Regions from separate parts of the Streptomyces sp. NPDC026092 genome, predicted to be linked through region 2. Evidence: riboswitches for the same ligand, from Rfam matches in the RefSeq annotation. Region 2 holds a riboswitch; each other region holds the start of a gene.
The links. A riboswitch is a leader RNA that binds a small molecule or an ion and turns the genes downstream of it on or off. The one in region 2 is predicted to bind thiamine pyrophosphate.
Positions count from the first base shown of each region.

Region 1: it holds a riboswitch for thiamine pyrophosphate, as region 2 does, so the genes downstream of both, thiC (phosphomethylpyrimidine synthase ThiC) here and AB0F56_RS03130 (thiamine ABC transporter substrate-binding protein) in region 2, are expected to answer to the same signal.
Region 3: it holds a riboswitch for thiamine pyrophosphate, as region 2 does, so the genes downstream of both, thiO (glycine oxidase ThiO) here and AB0F56_RS03130 (thiamine ABC transporter substrate-binding protein) in region 2, are expected to answer to the same signal.

Region 1 covers NZ_JBEZYN010000004.1:77,450-82,809, forward strand. The annotation lists gene AB0F56_RS07595 (LacI family DNA-binding transcriptional regulator) at 1-44, shown strand, start outside; gene AB0F56_RS07600 (metallophosphoesterase) at 270-1,493, shown strand; gene AB0F56_RS07605 (hypothetical protein) at 1,655-2,527, shown strand; gene thiC (phosphomethylpyrimidine synthase ThiC) at 2,639-4,429, opposite strand; TPP riboswitch at 4,423-4,570, opposite strand; gene AB0F56_RS07615 (YibE/F family protein) at 4,642-5,360, shown strand, end outside.
Region 2 covers NZ_JBEZYN010000002.1:107,008-112,367, reverse strand. The annotation lists gene AB0F56_RS03140 (phosphatidate cytidylyltransferase) at 1-491, shown strand, start outside; gene rlmN (23S rRNA (adenine(2503)-C(2))-methyltransferase RlmN) at 606-1,712, shown strand; TPP riboswitch at 1,742-1,849, shown strand; gene AB0F56_RS03130 (thiamine ABC transporter substrate-binding protein) at 1,936-3,015, shown strand; gene AB0F56_RS03125 (iron ABC transporter permease) at 3,054-4,676, shown strand; gene AB0F56_RS03120 (ABC transporter ATP-binding protein) at 4,676-5,360, shown strand, end outside.
Region 3 covers NZ_JBEZYN010000016.1:18,735-24,094, forward strand. The annotation lists gene AB0F56_RS24645 (Rv2175c family DNA-binding protein) at 1-134, opposite strand, end outside; gene AB0F56_RS24650 (FAD-dependent oxidoreductase) at 406-1,608, opposite strand; gene AB0F56_RS24655 (hypothetical protein) at 1,649-1,990, opposite strand; TPP riboswitch at 2,045-2,157, shown strand; gene thiO (glycine oxidase ThiO) at 2,155-3,357, shown strand; gene thiS (sulfur carrier protein ThiS) at 3,354-3,569, shown strand; gene AB0F56_RS24670 (thiazole synthase) at 3,575-4,369, shown strand; gene pknB (Stk1 family PASTA domain-containing Ser/Thr kinase) at 4,481-5,360, shown strand, end outside.

The DNA.
Region 1 (5,360 bases), on a different contig from region 2:
CGCGAACGACGGTCAGCCCGCCCCGGTCTCCCGCGAAGGACTGAAAGGGTCGGCTTTGGGGCCGTGCCGGACACAAACTCCGGCCCGGCCCTGCTCCGACCCCGGACCGGACCTTCTCAATTCGGGCGAAACAACCGGTGAACCCGGAGTGGACCCGGATTCACCACCCCTGGTGCGTCACACAGGCGGACCCTCATTCCTATGATGGGCGCACGACACCGCGGACCACCCCGACCAGGCCGGTCCGCGATGTGCAGGGCATCGCGACGGTGGTGGAGGGGTCGATGACTCAGGGGGCCGGGCAGGAACCCGTGGTGCGCACGGCGACATTGCGTGACTTCCGCGTACCGCCGTACGCCCGCGTGCCCGTGCAGGGCCAACCCCTGGAGCCCCCCGCGGGGCATCCCGTCGTCCCCGACGAGATCGTCCGGCCCGTCGCGGACCCGACCCTCCACCTCGGCCTCGGCGCCTCCGCCCTGTCCTCCCTCACGCCCCCGGTCTCGCTCTCCTCGGCCCTTCCCGGCCACCCCGGGAACGCCTTCCCGGACGACGAGCTGCCCGAGGGCTACACCCCCACCGAGCGCGACCTCCCGGTGATCAACCGGGGAGACACCGTCCAGGTCCGCGTGGACCCGGTCCCGTCCCCCGCGCCCGCCCCGGCCGCCGGCGAGGGCCCCGGACCGCTCTACGTGGTCGGCGACGTCCACGGCTACCTCGACGAACTCGTCGCCGCCCTGCGCGAGCAGGGACTCATCGACGAGGCCGGCGCCTGGTCCGCGGGCAACGCCCGCCTCTGGTTCCTCGGCGACTTCACGGACCGCGGTCCCGACGGCATCGGGGTCATCGACCTCGTCATGCGCCTGTCCGCGGAGGCCGCCGCCGCCGGTGGCTACTGCAAGGCCCTGATGGGCAACCACGAGCTGCTCCTGATCGGCGCCAAGCGCTTCGGGGACACCCCCGTCAACTCCGGGGCCGGCACCGCCACCTTCCAGGCCGCCTGGCTGCTCAACGGCGGCCAGAAGCACGACATGGACCGGCTCCAGGACGTCCACATGCAGTGGATGGCCCGGCTCGACGCCGTGGTGGAGGAGGACGGGCATCTGCTCATGCACTCCGACACCACCGCCTACCTCGAGTACGGCAGCACCATCGAGGACGTCAACGAGACCGTCCACGAGATCCTCAACCGGAACGACGCGGACGAGGTCTGGGACGTGTTCCGCAAGTTCACCAAGCGCTTCGCCTTCCGCGACGACGCCGGCCCCCAGGCCGTCCAGGAGCTCCTCTCCACCTACGGTGGCAGCCGCGTCGTGCACGGCCACAGCCCCATCCCGTACCTCCTGGGCCAGGTCGGCACCGAGGACGGCGAGGGCGGCTCGGGCCCGGGCGTCGACGGTCCGCACGTGTACGCGGACGGACTGGCGATCGCCATGGACGGCGGCGTGACCATGGCCGGAAAGCTGCTGGTCGTCCAACTCCCCCTGCATGGCTGACGCATAACGCTGCGCATCCGGGGAAGTCGATTTCAGGAAACCCCCTGTCACCCTGTGCCATAACCGCAATACCATCGGATCATCCGTAGCAGGCTCTCCTCCGTTTCCGCCCAACCGGCCGTAAATCCCACGGTCAACGCGGCCCTACGGAGCATCGGGGGATGCACATGAACGTGGCTCCGCACCTGCTGACCGAGGATCGTGCCGAGTACGAGCGCCTCCTCGACGACGCACTGCGCAACGCGTACGACCATCCAGATCTCGCCGAGATCGGGAAACGGCTCACGGCCGGCCAACTGCGCACGATGGCGCTGAGCGCGACGGCCCTGATCACCGCCGCGGCGGCGATCGAGTACGACCACTTCGTGAAAGTCCGCGAAGAGGTCCGCTCACCGAGCGGTACGAGCGTGATGGACGCCGTCCTGACGGCGGACGGCGACGGGGCGAGCGGCGGCCCGGGAGCGGGCATCGTCGCGATCGTCACCGTCCTCGCGCCGGTCCTCGCCGGGCCGGCCGCTCTGATATTCCTGCTGGTCGGCGCCGTGCTGAAGGTGCTCGCACCCACGCTCACCGTCGCCGACACCCTGCTGACCGCGGGCTGGTTCTTCGGGGCCGTCGCCGCCGCCGGCCTCTTCTGCGCCGCCGTCGGGCTGCTGGTCACGGCGCTGCGCAACCGCTCCACGGAAGTGGCCGCGAGCGACCCACCCCGTACGGAAGCGGACGACGAGCTGTCCCGGGCCCGGGAGGCCTGGCGCCGCGCCCTGCTGGAACGGGGCATCCTGCCGTTCCTCCGCGAGGCCCTGGCCGCCCCCGGACCGCCGGACCCACCGTCCGTGCCACCGCCGCGCACCGACCGCATAGCCAAATTCGGCTACAGCGGACCGGACTTCTCCAGCCCGAACGAAGGCTCGTCCGGAACGCGCCCCACCTTCACGAGCCCCGACTACACCGGGCCCGAGTTCACGAGCCCGGACTTCACCGGCCCCGGCCACACCGGCCCGGAGATCGGCCCTTCGGAACACCGACCGGACTGAGCCGGAGCCCCAGGAGCGGCACGGCCACCTTGTTCGCGCGGACGGGGCCCCGGGAACCGGCGGCGGCGCCCAAGGGCCCGCGATCCCCCCGTGGATCGCGGGCCCTTCCGGTTACTGCTCCGCCAGCGGCAGGTAGACGCGGTTGCCGGCCGCCGCGAACTCCTTGGACTTCTCCGCCATACCGGCCGAGATCTCGTCCGCCTTGAGGTCGCCGCCGTGCTCCCGGCGGATGTCCTGCGAGATCTTCATCGAGCAGAACTTCGGACCGCACATCGAGCAGAAGTGCGCGGTCTTCGCGGGCTCCGCCGGAAGCGTCTCGTCGTGGAACTCACGGGCCGTGTCCGGGTCGAGCGCCAGGTTGAACTGGTCCTCCCAGCGGAACTCGAACCGCGCGTCCGACAGCGCGTCGTCCCACTCCTGCGCCCCCGGGTGCCCCTTGGCCAGGTCCGCGGCGTGCGCCGCGATCTTGTACGTGATGACGCCGGTCTTCACGTCGTCACGGTTGGGCAGGCCCAGGTGCTCCTTCGGCGTGACGTAGCAGAGCATCGCCGTGCCCCACCAGGCGATCATCGCGGCGCCGATGCCCGAGGTGATGTGGTCGTACGCGGGCGCGACGTCCGTGGTCAGCGGGCCGAGGGTGTAGAACGGCGCCTCCTCGCAGATCTCCTGCTGGAGGTCGATGTTCTCCTTGATCTTGTGCATCGGGACGTGCCCGGGGCCCTCGATCATCGTCTGCACGTTGTGCCGCTTGGCGATCGTGTTCAGCTCGCCGAGCGTGCGCAGTTCGGCGAACTGCGCCTCGTCGTTGGCGTCCGCGATCGAGCCGGGCCGCAGGCCGTCGCCGAGCGAGTACGTGACGTCGTACGTCGCGAGGATCTCGCAGAGTTCCTCGAAGTTCGTGTAGAGGAAGTTCTCCTTGTGGTGCGCGAGGCACCAGGCGGCCATGATCGAGCCGCCGCGCGAGACGATGCCGGTCTTGCGACGGGCGGTCAGCGGGACGTACGGCAGCAGGACTCCGGCGTGGACCGTCATGTAGTCGACGCCCTGCTCGGCCTGCTCGATGACCGTGTCCTTGTAGATCTCCCAGGTCAGCTCCTCGGCCTTCCCGTCGACCTTCTCCAGGGCCTGGTAGAGCGGCACGGTGCCGATCGGCACGGGAGAGTTGCGCAGCACCCACTCGCGCGTGGTGTGGATGTTGCGGCCGGTGGACAGGTCCATGACCGTGTCGGCGCCCCACTTGGTCGCCCAGGTCATCTTCTCCACCTCCTCCTCGATGGAGGAGGTGACGGCGGAGTTGCCGATGTTGGCGTTGACCTTCACCAGGAACCGCTTGCCGATGATCATCGGCTCGATCTCCGGGTGGTTGACGTTGGCCGGCAGTACGGCACGCCCCGCCGCGATCTCCTCCCGTACGACCTCGGGAGAAACGTTCTCTCGGATCGCGACGTACTCCATCTCCGGGGTGATCTCGCCCCGGCGGGCGTACGCGAGCTGGGTCACGGCCTCGCCGCCGCGGCCCCGGCGGGGCAGGCGCGGACGGCCGGGGAAGACGGCGTCGAGGTTCTTCAGCCCACCGCCGCGCGGCGAGGTGTGCTTGATGCCGTCGTCCTCGGGACGGACCGGGCGGCCCGCGTACTCCTCGGTGTCGCCCCGCCCGATGATCCAGTTCTCGCGCAGCGGCGGCAGGCCCCGCCGTACGTCGGTGTCGATGGTGGGGTCGGTGTACGGACCGGACGTGTCGTACAGCGTCACGTCCTTGCCGTTGGTGAGGTGCACCTGCCGGACGGGCACGCGGAGGTCGGGGCGCGAGCCCTCGACGTACCCCTTGTGCCAACCCGGCTTGCGCTCGTCCTGGCCGGCGTTCTCGCTGGTGGCAGGCGTGCGTGCATCCTGAATGGTCATGAGACCGATCTCCCTACGCCGGCATTACCCGGTAACAGGTTCGGCGGTCGGCGCAGCCTCCTCCCGTACGTACATTCAGTACGCGCGTACGGTGATCAGCGCCCTCTCAGCCCGGTGCTCCGAGCTCCCGCGTGTGCAAAGGTGTCACCACGCTAGCGTCAATCCGGCCGTGCTGAACAGTGGGCCCCCGCCGTTCTTGCGATGATCGGTCGGTGACTTCCTCGCAGCAGACCCCTGAACCCGACGGTCATGACGGCCCTGGCGCCCATGGCGACGCGGGCCACGGGCACGGCCATTCGCACAGCCATGGGCCGGCCGCGCCCGTCTCCCGGCACCTGCGCAGGGTCATCGCCGCTGTCCTGATCCCGTTCGCCGCGGCGGTCGTGGTCGGGCTGGTGGTGCTGTGGCCGGGCGGCGCCCCGGAGCACGAGCGCACCGGCGTCGGCTTCGACCGGCAGACGTACCAGGGCAAGGTCGTCTCGGTGGAGCAGGTCGACTGCAAGGACGTGAACGCCGCTCAGGTCCCGCCGACCGGCGACACTTCGACGCCCGAGGGGCGCGAGGCGGCCAACGCCCAGCAGGGGGAGTGCGAGAAGGCGACGATCGAGGTCACGAGCGGTCCGGACAAGGGCCGTACGTTCGTCGAGATCGTGCAGCCGGACGCGCCGCGCCAACTCGACGAGGGCCAGGGCGTGGTGGTGGCGTACGCGCCGGACGCGCCGCGCGACCTGCAGTACTCGGTGACGGACGTGAATCGCAAGGTGCCGCTGGCGGTGCTCGGCCTGATCTTCGCCGTGGCGGTCGTGCTGGTCGGCCGGATGCGTGGCGTGATGGCGCTGATCGCGCTCGCCGTGAGCTTCATGATCCTGACCTTCTTCATCCTCCCGGCGATCCTTCAGGGGTCGAATCCGCTGGTGGTGGCGGTGGTCGG
Region 2 (5,360 bases):
ACGTCACGGCGGGCGTCTTCGCCGCGTTCTACGTGCCGTTCCTGGCGACGTTCGTGGCGCTGATGCTCACCGCCGACGACGGTGCGGAGCGGGTCCTCACGTTCCTGCTGCTCACGGTCGTCAGCGACACCGGCGCGTACGCGATCGGCTGGCGCTTCGGCAAGCACAAGCTGGCACCGCGGATCAGCCCCGGCAAGACCCGCGAGGGCCTGCTCGGAGCGGTCACGTTCGCGATGGCGGCGGGCGCGCTGTGCATGGAGTTCCTGATCGACGACGGCTCGTGGTGGCAGGGCCTGCTGCTCGGCCTCGCGGTGGCGGCGAGCGCGACGCTCGGCGACCTCGGCGAGTCGATGATCAAGCGCGACCTCGGCATCAAGGACATGGGCACGCTCCTGCCCGGTCACGGCGGCATCATGGACCGCCTGGACTCCCTGCTGCCTACGGCTCCGGTGGTCTGGCTGCTGTTGGTCGTCTTCGTCGGCACCACCTGACCTGCGAATTTGTAGGTGAAGCGCCCGTTGTCCTCCCCCATAGCCCCTCCGGGGCTATGGGGGTGCCCCCATTCGTCGGGCCCTTCTCCGTTCCTCTGCGACACTGGTAGGACCATGCCCAAGCCCGGAGAACTCACTTTCGTCGCGCCCCGCGGAGCCAAGAAGCCGCCGCGGCACCTTGCCGACCTCACGCCCGCCGAGCGCAAGGAGGCCGTCGCCGCGATCGGCGAGAAGCCGTTCCGCGCCAAGCAGCTGTCCACCCACTACTTCGCGCGGTACGCCCACGACCCCGCCGAGTGGACCGACATCCCCGCCGGCTCCCGCGAGAAGTTGCAGGGGGAGCTGCTGCCCGACCTTATGTCCGTGGTCCGGCACATCTCGTGCGACGACGACACCACCCGTAAGACCCTGTGGAAGCTGCACGACGGCACGCTCGTCGAGTCCGTGCTCATGCGGTACCCGGACCGGGTCACCATGTGCATCTCCTCGCAGGCCGGCTGCGGGATGAACTGTCCGTTCTGCGCCACCGGGCAGGCCGGGCTCGACCGGAACCTGTCGACGGCCGAGATCGTGCACCAGATCGTCGACGGGATGCGCGCCCTGCGGGACGGCGAGGTGCCCGGTGGGCCCGCGCGGCTCAGCAACATCGTCTTCATGGGCATGGGCGAGCCGCTCGCCAACTACAAGCGGGTCGTCGGTGCCATCCGGCGGCTCACCGACCCCGAGCCGGACGGGCTCGGGCTGTCGCAGCGCGGGATCACCGTCTCCACCGTGGGCCTCGTGCCCGCGATGCTGCGCTTCGCCGACGAGGGCTTCAAGTGCCGGCTCGCCGTCTCGCTGCACGCCCCCGACGACGAGCTGCGCGACACCCTCGTGCCCGTCAACACCCGCTGGAAGGTCCGCGAGGTCCTCGACGCCGCGTGGGAGTACGCCGAGAAGTCCGGCCGCCGGATCTCCATCGAGTACGCCCTGATCCGCGACATCAACGACCAGGCCTGGCGGGGCGACCTGCTCGGGCGGCTGCTCAAGGGCAAGCGGGTCCATGTGAACCTGATTCCGCTGAACCCGACGCCCGGGTCCAAGTGGACCGCGTCCCGGCCCGAGGACGAGAAGGCCTTCGTCGAGGCCATCGCCGCCCACGGTGTTCCGGTCACCGTCCGTGACACCCGCGGGCAGGAGATCGACGGTGCCTGTGGACAGCTGGCGGCCTCGGAGCGCTGACCTTGTAGTCTGTGCTCGAACACATCTCCATATTCCGACAGGGGAGCGCCACAGCGCTGAGAGTGCGGTCATCGGACCGCAGACCCTCTGAACCTCGCCCAGGTCATTCTGGGTAGGAAGTTCGGTCGCAACTCGAGCTGTTGCGCCCTGCCCACCTCCCGGTGGGCAGGGCCGCGTCTCTTCCTGGTCACACCCAGGAGGAATTTCAGTGAGCACCAAGAAGATGGTCGCTGCGGCGATCGCCGCCGCGCTGGGCGTCACGACGCTCGCCGCGTGCGGTACCGAGGACATCCGCGACGCGGCGGGCAAGAGCGGTGAGCCCGCGCCGAAGACCGTGACCCTCGTGAGTCACGACTCCTTCAACGCCTCCAAGGAGGTCCTGGCGGAGTTCACCAAGCAGACCGGCTTCACCGTCAAGGTCCTCAAGAGCGGTGACGCGGGCGTCGCCGTCAACAAGGAGATCCTGACCAAGGGCTCCCCGCAGGGCGACGTCTTCTTCGGCGTCGACAACACCCTGCTCTCCCGCGCGCTCGACAACGGGATCTTCGTCCCGTACGAGGCGAAGGGGCTCGACCGGGTCCTGCCCGAGACGAAGCTCGACAAGGAGCACCGGGTCACCCCGATCGACACGGGCGACATCTGCGTCAACTACGACAAGAAGTACTTCGCCGACAAGAAGCTCGCGCCCCCGCAGACCTTCGACGACCTGGCCAAGCCGGAGTACAAGAACCTGCTCGTGGTCGAGAACCCCGAGAAGTCCTCCCCGGGCCTCGGCTTCCTGCTCGGCACCGCCGCGCGGTACGGCGACGACGGCTGGCAGGACTACTGGACGAAGCTCAAGGCCAACGGCGTGAAGACCGTCGACAGCTGGGAGCTCGCCTACAACCAGGAGTTCTCCGGCTCCGCCGGCGGCAAGCAGGCCAAGGGAGACCGCCCGCTGGTCGTCTCGTACGCCTCCAGCCCGCCGGTCGAGGTCCTCTACTCCGAGCCGCAGCCGAAGGACGCCCCCACCGGGGTCTCCACCGGCACCTGCTTCCGGCAGATCGAGTTCGCCGGACTCCTGAACGGGGCGAAGAACCCCGAAGGCGGCAAGGCGCTCATCGACTTCCTGATCTCCAAGAAGTTCCAGGAAGACATGCCGCTGCAGATGTTCGTCAACCCGGTGACCGAGGGCGCGCAGCTGCCCGAGCTGTTCACCCAGCACGGTGTGGTGATCGACAAGCCGCAGACCATGGCGCCCGAGAAGATCGCCGAGAAGCGTGACCAGTGGATCCAGTCGTGGTCCTCGACCGTTCTGAAGTAGTTCCCGACCGCCGGGGAAGCGCGGCGCGGCTCGGCCTGATGGTCGTGCCCGTCGCCTTCTTCGCGCTCTTCTTCGCCTGGCCCGTCGCCTCGATCGTCGAGCGCGGGCTGCGGGTCGACGGGGCGTGGGAGTTCGGCCGGTTCGGCGAGACGCTGACCCGGCCCGAGATCCTCGACGTCCTCTGGTTCACCCTCTGGCAGGCGCTCGCCTCCACCGCGCTGACCCTGCTGATCGCGCTGCCCGGCGCGTACGTCTTCGCGCGCTTCGACTTCCCCGGCAAGGGGCTGCTGCGCGCCGTCGTCACCGTGCCCTTCGTGATGCCGACCGTCATGGTCGGCACGGCGTTCCTGGCGCTCGTCGGCCGCGGCGGGCTCCTCGACGAGCTGTGGGGCGTCCGCCTGGACACCACCGTCTGGGCCATCCTCCTCGCGCACGTCTTCTTCAACTACGCCGTCGTCGTCCGGACCGTCGGCGGACTGTGGGCGCAGCTCGACCCCCGCCAGGAGGAGGCCGCCCGCGTCCTCGGCGCCTCCCGGTTCCGGGCGTGGCGGACGGTGACGCTGCCCGCGCTCGCCCCCGCCGTCGCCGCGGCCGCGCTGATGGTCTTCCTCTTCACCGCCGGCTCCTTCGCCGTCGTCCAGATCCTCGGCGGACCGGCGTACTCCACCCTGGAGACGGAGATCTACCGGCAGACGGTCGACCGCTTCGACCTGACGACGGCCGCCGTCCTCACGATCGTCCAGTTCGTCGCCGTCGGCATCGTCCTCGCCGTGCACGCCCGGACGGTACGGCGGCGGGAGACGGCCCTGAAGCTCGTCCCGCCCGAGCAGACCGCGCGCCGGCCCCGGGGGATCGGCGCGTGGGCGCTCTTCGCGGGCGTCCTCGTCTCGATCGTCCTGCTGCTCGTGCTGCCGCTCGCCGTGCTGATCGAGCGGTCCTTCGCCACCCCCGACGGGTACGGGCTCGACTACTACCGGGCCCTCCAGTCCGTCGACCCCTCCGGCACCTTCCTCGTGCCCATGGTCGACACGATCGGGAACTCCCTGCGGTACGCGGTCGTCGCCACCGCCCTCGCGCTGCTCATCGGCGGACTCGCGGCCGCCGCGCTCACCCGGCGTGCCGGGCGGCTCGTGCGTGGCTTCGACGCCCTGCTGATGCTGCCGCTCGGGGTCTCGGCGGTCACGGTCGGCTTCGGCTTCCTGATCACCCTGGACGAGCCGCCGTTCGACCTGCGGGCCAGCTGGATCCTCGTCCCGCTCGCGCAGGCGCTCGTCGGCGTCCCCTTCGTCGTACGGACGATGCTGCCCGTGCTGCGCGCGGTGGACGAGCGGCTGCGGGAGGCGGCGGCCGTGCTCGGGGCCTCGCCGCTGCGGGCCTGGCGCGAGGTCGATCTGCCGCTGGTGCGGCGGGCGGTGCTCATCGCGGCCGGGTTCGCCTTCGCCGTCTCGCTGGGCGAGTTCGGCGCGACGGTCTTCATCGCCCGGCCCGACAACCCGACGCTGCCCGTCGCCGTCGCCCGGCTGCTCGGTCGGCCCGGTGCGCTCAACTACGGCCAGGCCATGGCCCTTTCGACGATTCTGATGGTGGTGTGCGCGGTGTCCCTGCTGCTCCTCGAACGGCTCCGTGTCGACCGGACCACCTCCGGCTCCGGGGAGTTCTGATGCTGCACTTCGAGGACGTGACCGTACGGTTCGGGGAACGGGCCGTGCTCGACTCCGTGGACCTGAAGGTGGCCGACCACGAGATCGTGTGCGTGCTCGGCCCGAGCGGCAGCGGCAAGTCCACGCTGCTGCGGGCCGTCGCCGGACTCCAGGCGCTCGACGGCGGGCGGGTCCGGCTCGACGGCGCGGACCAGGCGGGCGTGCCCGTGCACCGGCGCGGGGTCGGCCTGATGTTCCAGGACCACCAGCTCTTCCCGCAGCGGGACGTCGGCTCCAACGTCGCCTTCGGGCTGCGCATGCGGGGCGTGTCCAAGGCCGAACAGGACGTACGCGTACGGGAGTTGCTGGAGCTCGTCGGGCTGCCCGGGGCCGCGCGCCGGGCCGTCGCCGCGCTCTCCGGCGGCGAGCAGCAGCGCGTGGCGCTCGCCCGGGCGCTCGCGCCCCGGCCCCGGCTGCTGATGCTGGACGAGCCGCTCGGCCAGCTCGACCGCGGCCTTCGGGAACGGCTCGTCGTCGAACTACGCGCCCTCTTCCGCCAGTTGGGTACGACCGTGCTCGCCGTCACGCACGACCAGGGCGAGGCCTTCGCGCTCGCCGACCGGGTCGTGGTGATGCGCGACGGCCGGATCGCCCAGTCCGGGACGCCCCTCGACGTCTGGCGGCACCCGGCCTCCGCGTTCGTGG
Region 3 (5,360 bases), on a different contig from region 2:
CGTACGGCGATGAGCTGGCCCTCCTTGACCAGCTGCCGCACGCGCGTCACCTCGACATCGAGCATTTCCGCGATGTCGGGGAGGTAGAGCCAGGCGGGGACGAGAGCATCGGTCTTTGCGTCAATCTCGGTCACGGGAACAAGCCTGCCATCCCGGACTGACAGTCGGTAGTCGGGCTAGGGGCTGTCCGGCGGATCAGGGCCGGAAAGGACGCGGCGTCTGGCGCATGGGGCCTCCCCAGGCCCTCTGGGCCCAGGGGACGCATCGCAAGGCGCCGGAGCGTCTCGATAGCGGAGCTATCGGGGCGTTTCGGCAACGCGGCGTGGGGGTCCCCCCTGCTCGAAGAGCTTGGGGGAGTGCCGTGCCAGGCGTCGCGGCCCCGGCCATGATCCGCCGGACAGCCCCTTACTGGACTGCGGCCTTCAGAGGGACGGTGGGGTCGGTGGCGCGGGTGGGGTCGAGCTTGGCGCCGGACTCGATCAGCTTGCGGCCCTGGGCCAGGTCGCGGGGGCGGCCGACGGCGAGCAGGGCGACGAGGGAGCCGTCGTGGAGCCAGAGGACGGACCAGGAGGGGTCGGCCGGGTCACCGCGCCGGACCAGTTCGGCGGCTCCGCTGTGGTGGCCGGCGTACTGCACGAAGCGGCCGAACTGCTCGGACCAGAAGTACGGCACCGGGTCGTAGACCGTGGGGGTCTCGCCGATGATGTCGGCCGCGACGGCCCTCGGGCCCTGGAGCGCGTTGTCCCAGTGGTGGACGAGGAGCCGGGCGCCGTAGCGGGCGGAGGGGAAGGAGGCGCAGTCGCCGACGGCGTACACGTCGGGCAGGGAGGTGCGCAGCCGGTCGTCGGCGGTGACGGAGCCGTCCGCGCCCAGGGCGATGCCGGAGCCGGTGAGCCACCGGGTGGCGGGCCGGGCGCCGATGCCGACGACGACCGCGTCGGCGGGCAGCCGCCGGCCGTCGGTGAGGACGACCGTGCCGGGTTCGACGGACTCCACGCGCGCGTGGGTGAGGAGTTCGGCGCCGCTCTCCTCGTACCAGCGCGCCATCGGGGCGGCGACCTCGGCGGGCAGCGCGCCGGCGAGCGGGCGGTCGGCGGCCTCGACGACGGTGACCGCGCACCCCGCCTCGCGCGCGGCGGTGGCGAACTCGGCGCCGATCCAGCCGGCGCCGACGACCACGATGTCGTGGCGGCGCTCCAGGACGGGCTTGAGGCGGGCGGCGTCGTCGAGGGTGCGCAGCAGGTGGACCCCGGGGACGCCCTCGGTGCCGGGCAGGGTGATCGGTTCGGCGCCGGTGGCGAGGACCAGGACGTCGTACGGGACGGGCCCGGCCTCGGTGTCGACCTCGTGAGCGTCGGCGCGCAGCCCGGTCACGTCGAGGCCGAGGCGCAGCTCGATGGCGAGCGCCTCGAAGTCGACGTCGAAAGCCGAGTCCTCGGCCTTGCCGAGGAGGACCGCCTTGGACAGCGGCGGCCGGTCGTAGGGCTGGTGGGGCTCGGCCCCGATGAGGGTGACCGCCCCGGTGAAGCCCTGTTCGCGCAGGGCCACGGCGGTCTGCACCCCCGCCATCCCGGCGCCCACGACGACGACCCGCTGCTCTGCCTGCATCTGCTCGCTCACCCGTTCACCTTAACTATCTGACGTACCGTCAGGAAGGCAGCTGTTCCACGACGCTGGTGCCGGAGCCCTCCTGGGACTCCCATGCCCAGCTCTCCTCCAGCCGAACGCGCCCGTCCGGCAGCTCCACCACGAGCGAGACGCAATGCCCGGAAGAGGTCGTTCCGTCCTGCTTCAGCTGGACGTAACGGAAGTCGAGCCGGTCCCCCGCGCGCGTGCCGACGAGAAACCCGCGCACGACGTCCCCGCCCGCGTACTCGGCCCAGATCCGGCCCTCCTCCTCGTGGTACGTGAACCGGGTACGCGTCCCGACCTGACCGGGGGCCTGGTCGGCGACCGGCGCGAGGACGAGTCCGTCGAGAGAACGGGGCACGGTGGAGGCTCCCTTACTGGGCGTCGGGGGCTGGGGTTAGGCTGACGGTCAACGTAGAGCACTCGCGGGAGCCCGGACGCACCGGGCTGAGAGGGAGGCTGGCCGGCCTCCGACCGTACGAACCTGATCCGGGTCATGCCGGCGAAGGGAGGGGCTGGACGCCCATGTCGCGTACACGCAGTACGGGCAGTACAGGCAGTACCCGCAGCACAGGCGGTACCTCCGACGTTCTCGTCGTCGGGGGCGGCATCATCGGCCTGGTCACCGCCTGGCGGTCCGCGCAGCGCGGGCTGAGCACGGCGGTCGTGGACCCCGAACCCGGCGGCGGGGCCGCCCGCGTGGCGGCCGGGATGCTCGCCGCCGTCACCGAACTCCACTACGGCGAGGAGACCCTGCTCGCCCTCAACCTCGCCTCCGCGCACCGCTACCCCGCGTTCGTCGCCGAACTCGAGGAAGCCACCGGGCACGACGTCGGCTACCGCGCCTGCGGCACGCTCGCCGTCGCGCTCGACGCCGACGACCGGGCCCATCTGCGCGATCTGCACGCCCTGCAGATCCGCTCCGGCCTGGAGTCGGAGTGGCTCAACGGGCGCGAGTGCCGCCGCCTCGAGCCGATGCTCGCCCCGGGCGTGCGCGGCGGACTGCGGGTCGACGGCGACCACCAGGTCGATCCGCGCCGCCTCGCCGCCGCCCTGGTCACCGCCTGCGAGCGGGCCGGGGTGGTCTTCCACCGGAGCCTCGCCGAACGCCTCACGGTGGTACGGGACCGGGCCACGGGCGTGACGCTCGCCGACGGCACCGAGCTCACCGCGGACCAGGTCGTGCTGGCCGCGGGCAGCCTCAGCGGCCGGCTCGCGGGCGTACCGCCGGAGGTCCTGCCGCCCGTACGTCCCGTCAAGGGACAGGTCCTGCGGCTGACCGTGCCGCCCGCGTTCGCGCCGTTCCTGTCCCGGACCGTCCGGGCGGTCGTGCGCGGCAGCCACGTCTACCTCGTCCCGCGCGAGAACGGCGAGCTGGTCGTCGGCGCGACCAGCGAGGAGCTGGGCTGGGACACCACCGTCACGGCGGGCGGGGTGTACGAGCTGCTCCGCGACGCCCACGAGCTGGTCCCCGGCCTCACCGAGCTGCCGCTCACCGAGACCCTGGCGGGCCTGCGCCCCGGGTCGCCGGACAACGCGCCGCTGCTCGGCCCGACCGCGCTCGACGGCCTCCGCCTCGCCACCGGGCACTACCGCAACGGCGTGCTGCTCACTCCGGTCACCGGCGACGTCATGGCCGAGTTCCTCACCACCGGCGCGCTTCCTGACGAGGCCCGCCCCTTCACTCCCCGCCGCTTCTCCCCCGTACGACAGGAGCAGCCCGCATGACCGCCACGAACACGACCGTCTCCGTCAACGGCGAGGCGCGTGTCCTCGCCGCGCCCACGACCCTCGACGCCCTGGTCACCACGCTCACCACCGCGCCCTCGGGCGTGGCGGCGGCCGTCAACGAGACCGTCGTGCCGCGCAGCCAGTGGTCCGCGACCGTCCTCGGCGAGGGCGACCGGGTCGAGGTCCTCACCGCCGTCCAGGGAGGCTGAGCGCGATGTCCGACGACACCTTCCTCCTCGGCGGTACGGAGTTCTCCTCCCGGCTGATCCTCGGCACGGGCGGCGCCCCGAGCCTGGAGATCCTCGAACGCTCCCTGGCCGTCAGCGGCACCGAGCTGACCACGGTCGCCATGCGGCGGCTCGACCCGACCGTGCGGGGCTCGGTCCTCTCCGTCCTGGAGAAGCTCTCGATCCGCGTGCTGCCGAACACGGCGGGCTGCTACACGGCGGGCGAGGCGATCCTGACCGCACGCCTGGCCCGGGAGGCGCTCGGCACCGACTGGATCAAGCTGGAGGTCATCGCCGACGAGCGGACCCTGCTGCCGGACCCGGTCGAGACCCTCGACGCGGCCGAGACGCTGGTCGACGACGGCTTCATCGTCCTGCCGTACACCAACGACGACCCGGTCCTCGCGCGGAAGCTGGAGGACGTGGGGTGCGCGGCGATCATGCCGCTCGGCTCGCCGATCGGCTCCGGGCTCGGGATCCGCAACCCGCACAACTTCGAGCTGATCGTCGATCGCGCGGGCGTCCCGGTGATCCTGGACGCGGGGGCCGGCACGGCCTCGGACGTCGCCCTGGCGATGGAGCTGGGCTGCTCGGCGGTCATGCTCGCCTCCGCGGTGACCCGGGCGCAGGACCCGGTCCTGATGGCGGAGGGGATGCGGCACGCGGTGGAGGCTGGCCGCCTGGCCCATCGGGCGGGCCGGATCCCGCGCCGGCACTTCGCCGAGGCCTCCTCCCCCACGGACGGCCGCGCGGTCCTGGACCCGGAACGCCCCGCGTTCTGAGCCCGCGGGAGCCCTTCGGGACCCGAGGCGCGCCGTGCGTCGCGTCACAGGTGTGCTGCGGTCGGGCCGGTGGGGAACGGGGTGGCCTCACCGGCTCGTAAACTCGGGGCCGTGGACACGACCCTTCAGGACCCCCTCGTCGGGCAGCTGCTCGACGGCCGCTACCGCGTCGACGCGCGCATCGCCGTCGGCGGGATGGCCACGGTCTACCGGGCCGTCGACACCCGGCTCGACCGGGTGCTCGCGCTCAAGGTGATGCACCCGGCCCTCGCCACCGACGCCGCGTTCGTCGAGCGGTTCATCCGCGAGGCCAAGTCCGTCGCCCGGCTCTCCCACCCCAATGTGGTGGGGGTCTTCGACCAGGGCGCGGACGGCGCGTACGTCTATCTGGCCATGGAGTACGTCGCCGGGTGCACCCTGCGCGACGTGCTGCGCGAGCGCGGGGCGCTCCAGCCGCGCGCCGCGCTCGACATCCTGGAGCCGGTGCTCGCCGCGCTCGGGGCCGCGCATCGTGCCGGGTTCGTGCACCGGGACATGAAGCCGGAGAACGTCCTGATAGGGGACGACGGCCGGGTGAAGGTCGCCGACTTCGGTCTCGTACGGGCGGTCGGCTCGGCCACCAACACCACGGGGTCGGTCCTGGGCACCGTCTCGTACCTGGCGCCGGAGCAGATCGAGCACGGCACGGCGGACACCCGCGCCGACGTGTACGCCTGCGGTGTCGTCCTGTACGAGATGCTGACCGGCTCCAAGCCGCACTCCGGGGACACCCCCGCCCAGGTCCTCTTCCAGCACCTGAACACCGACGTCCCGGCCCCCTCGGCGGCCGTGCCCGGCCTCGCCCTCGAACTGGACGAGCTGGTGGCGACCGCCACCGCCCGCAACCCCGAGGTCCGCCCGTACGACGCCGTCGCGCTCCTCGCGCACGCCCGGGAGGCCCGGGCGGCCCTCGGGGACGCGCAGCTGGACGCCGTACCGCCGCAGGCGCACG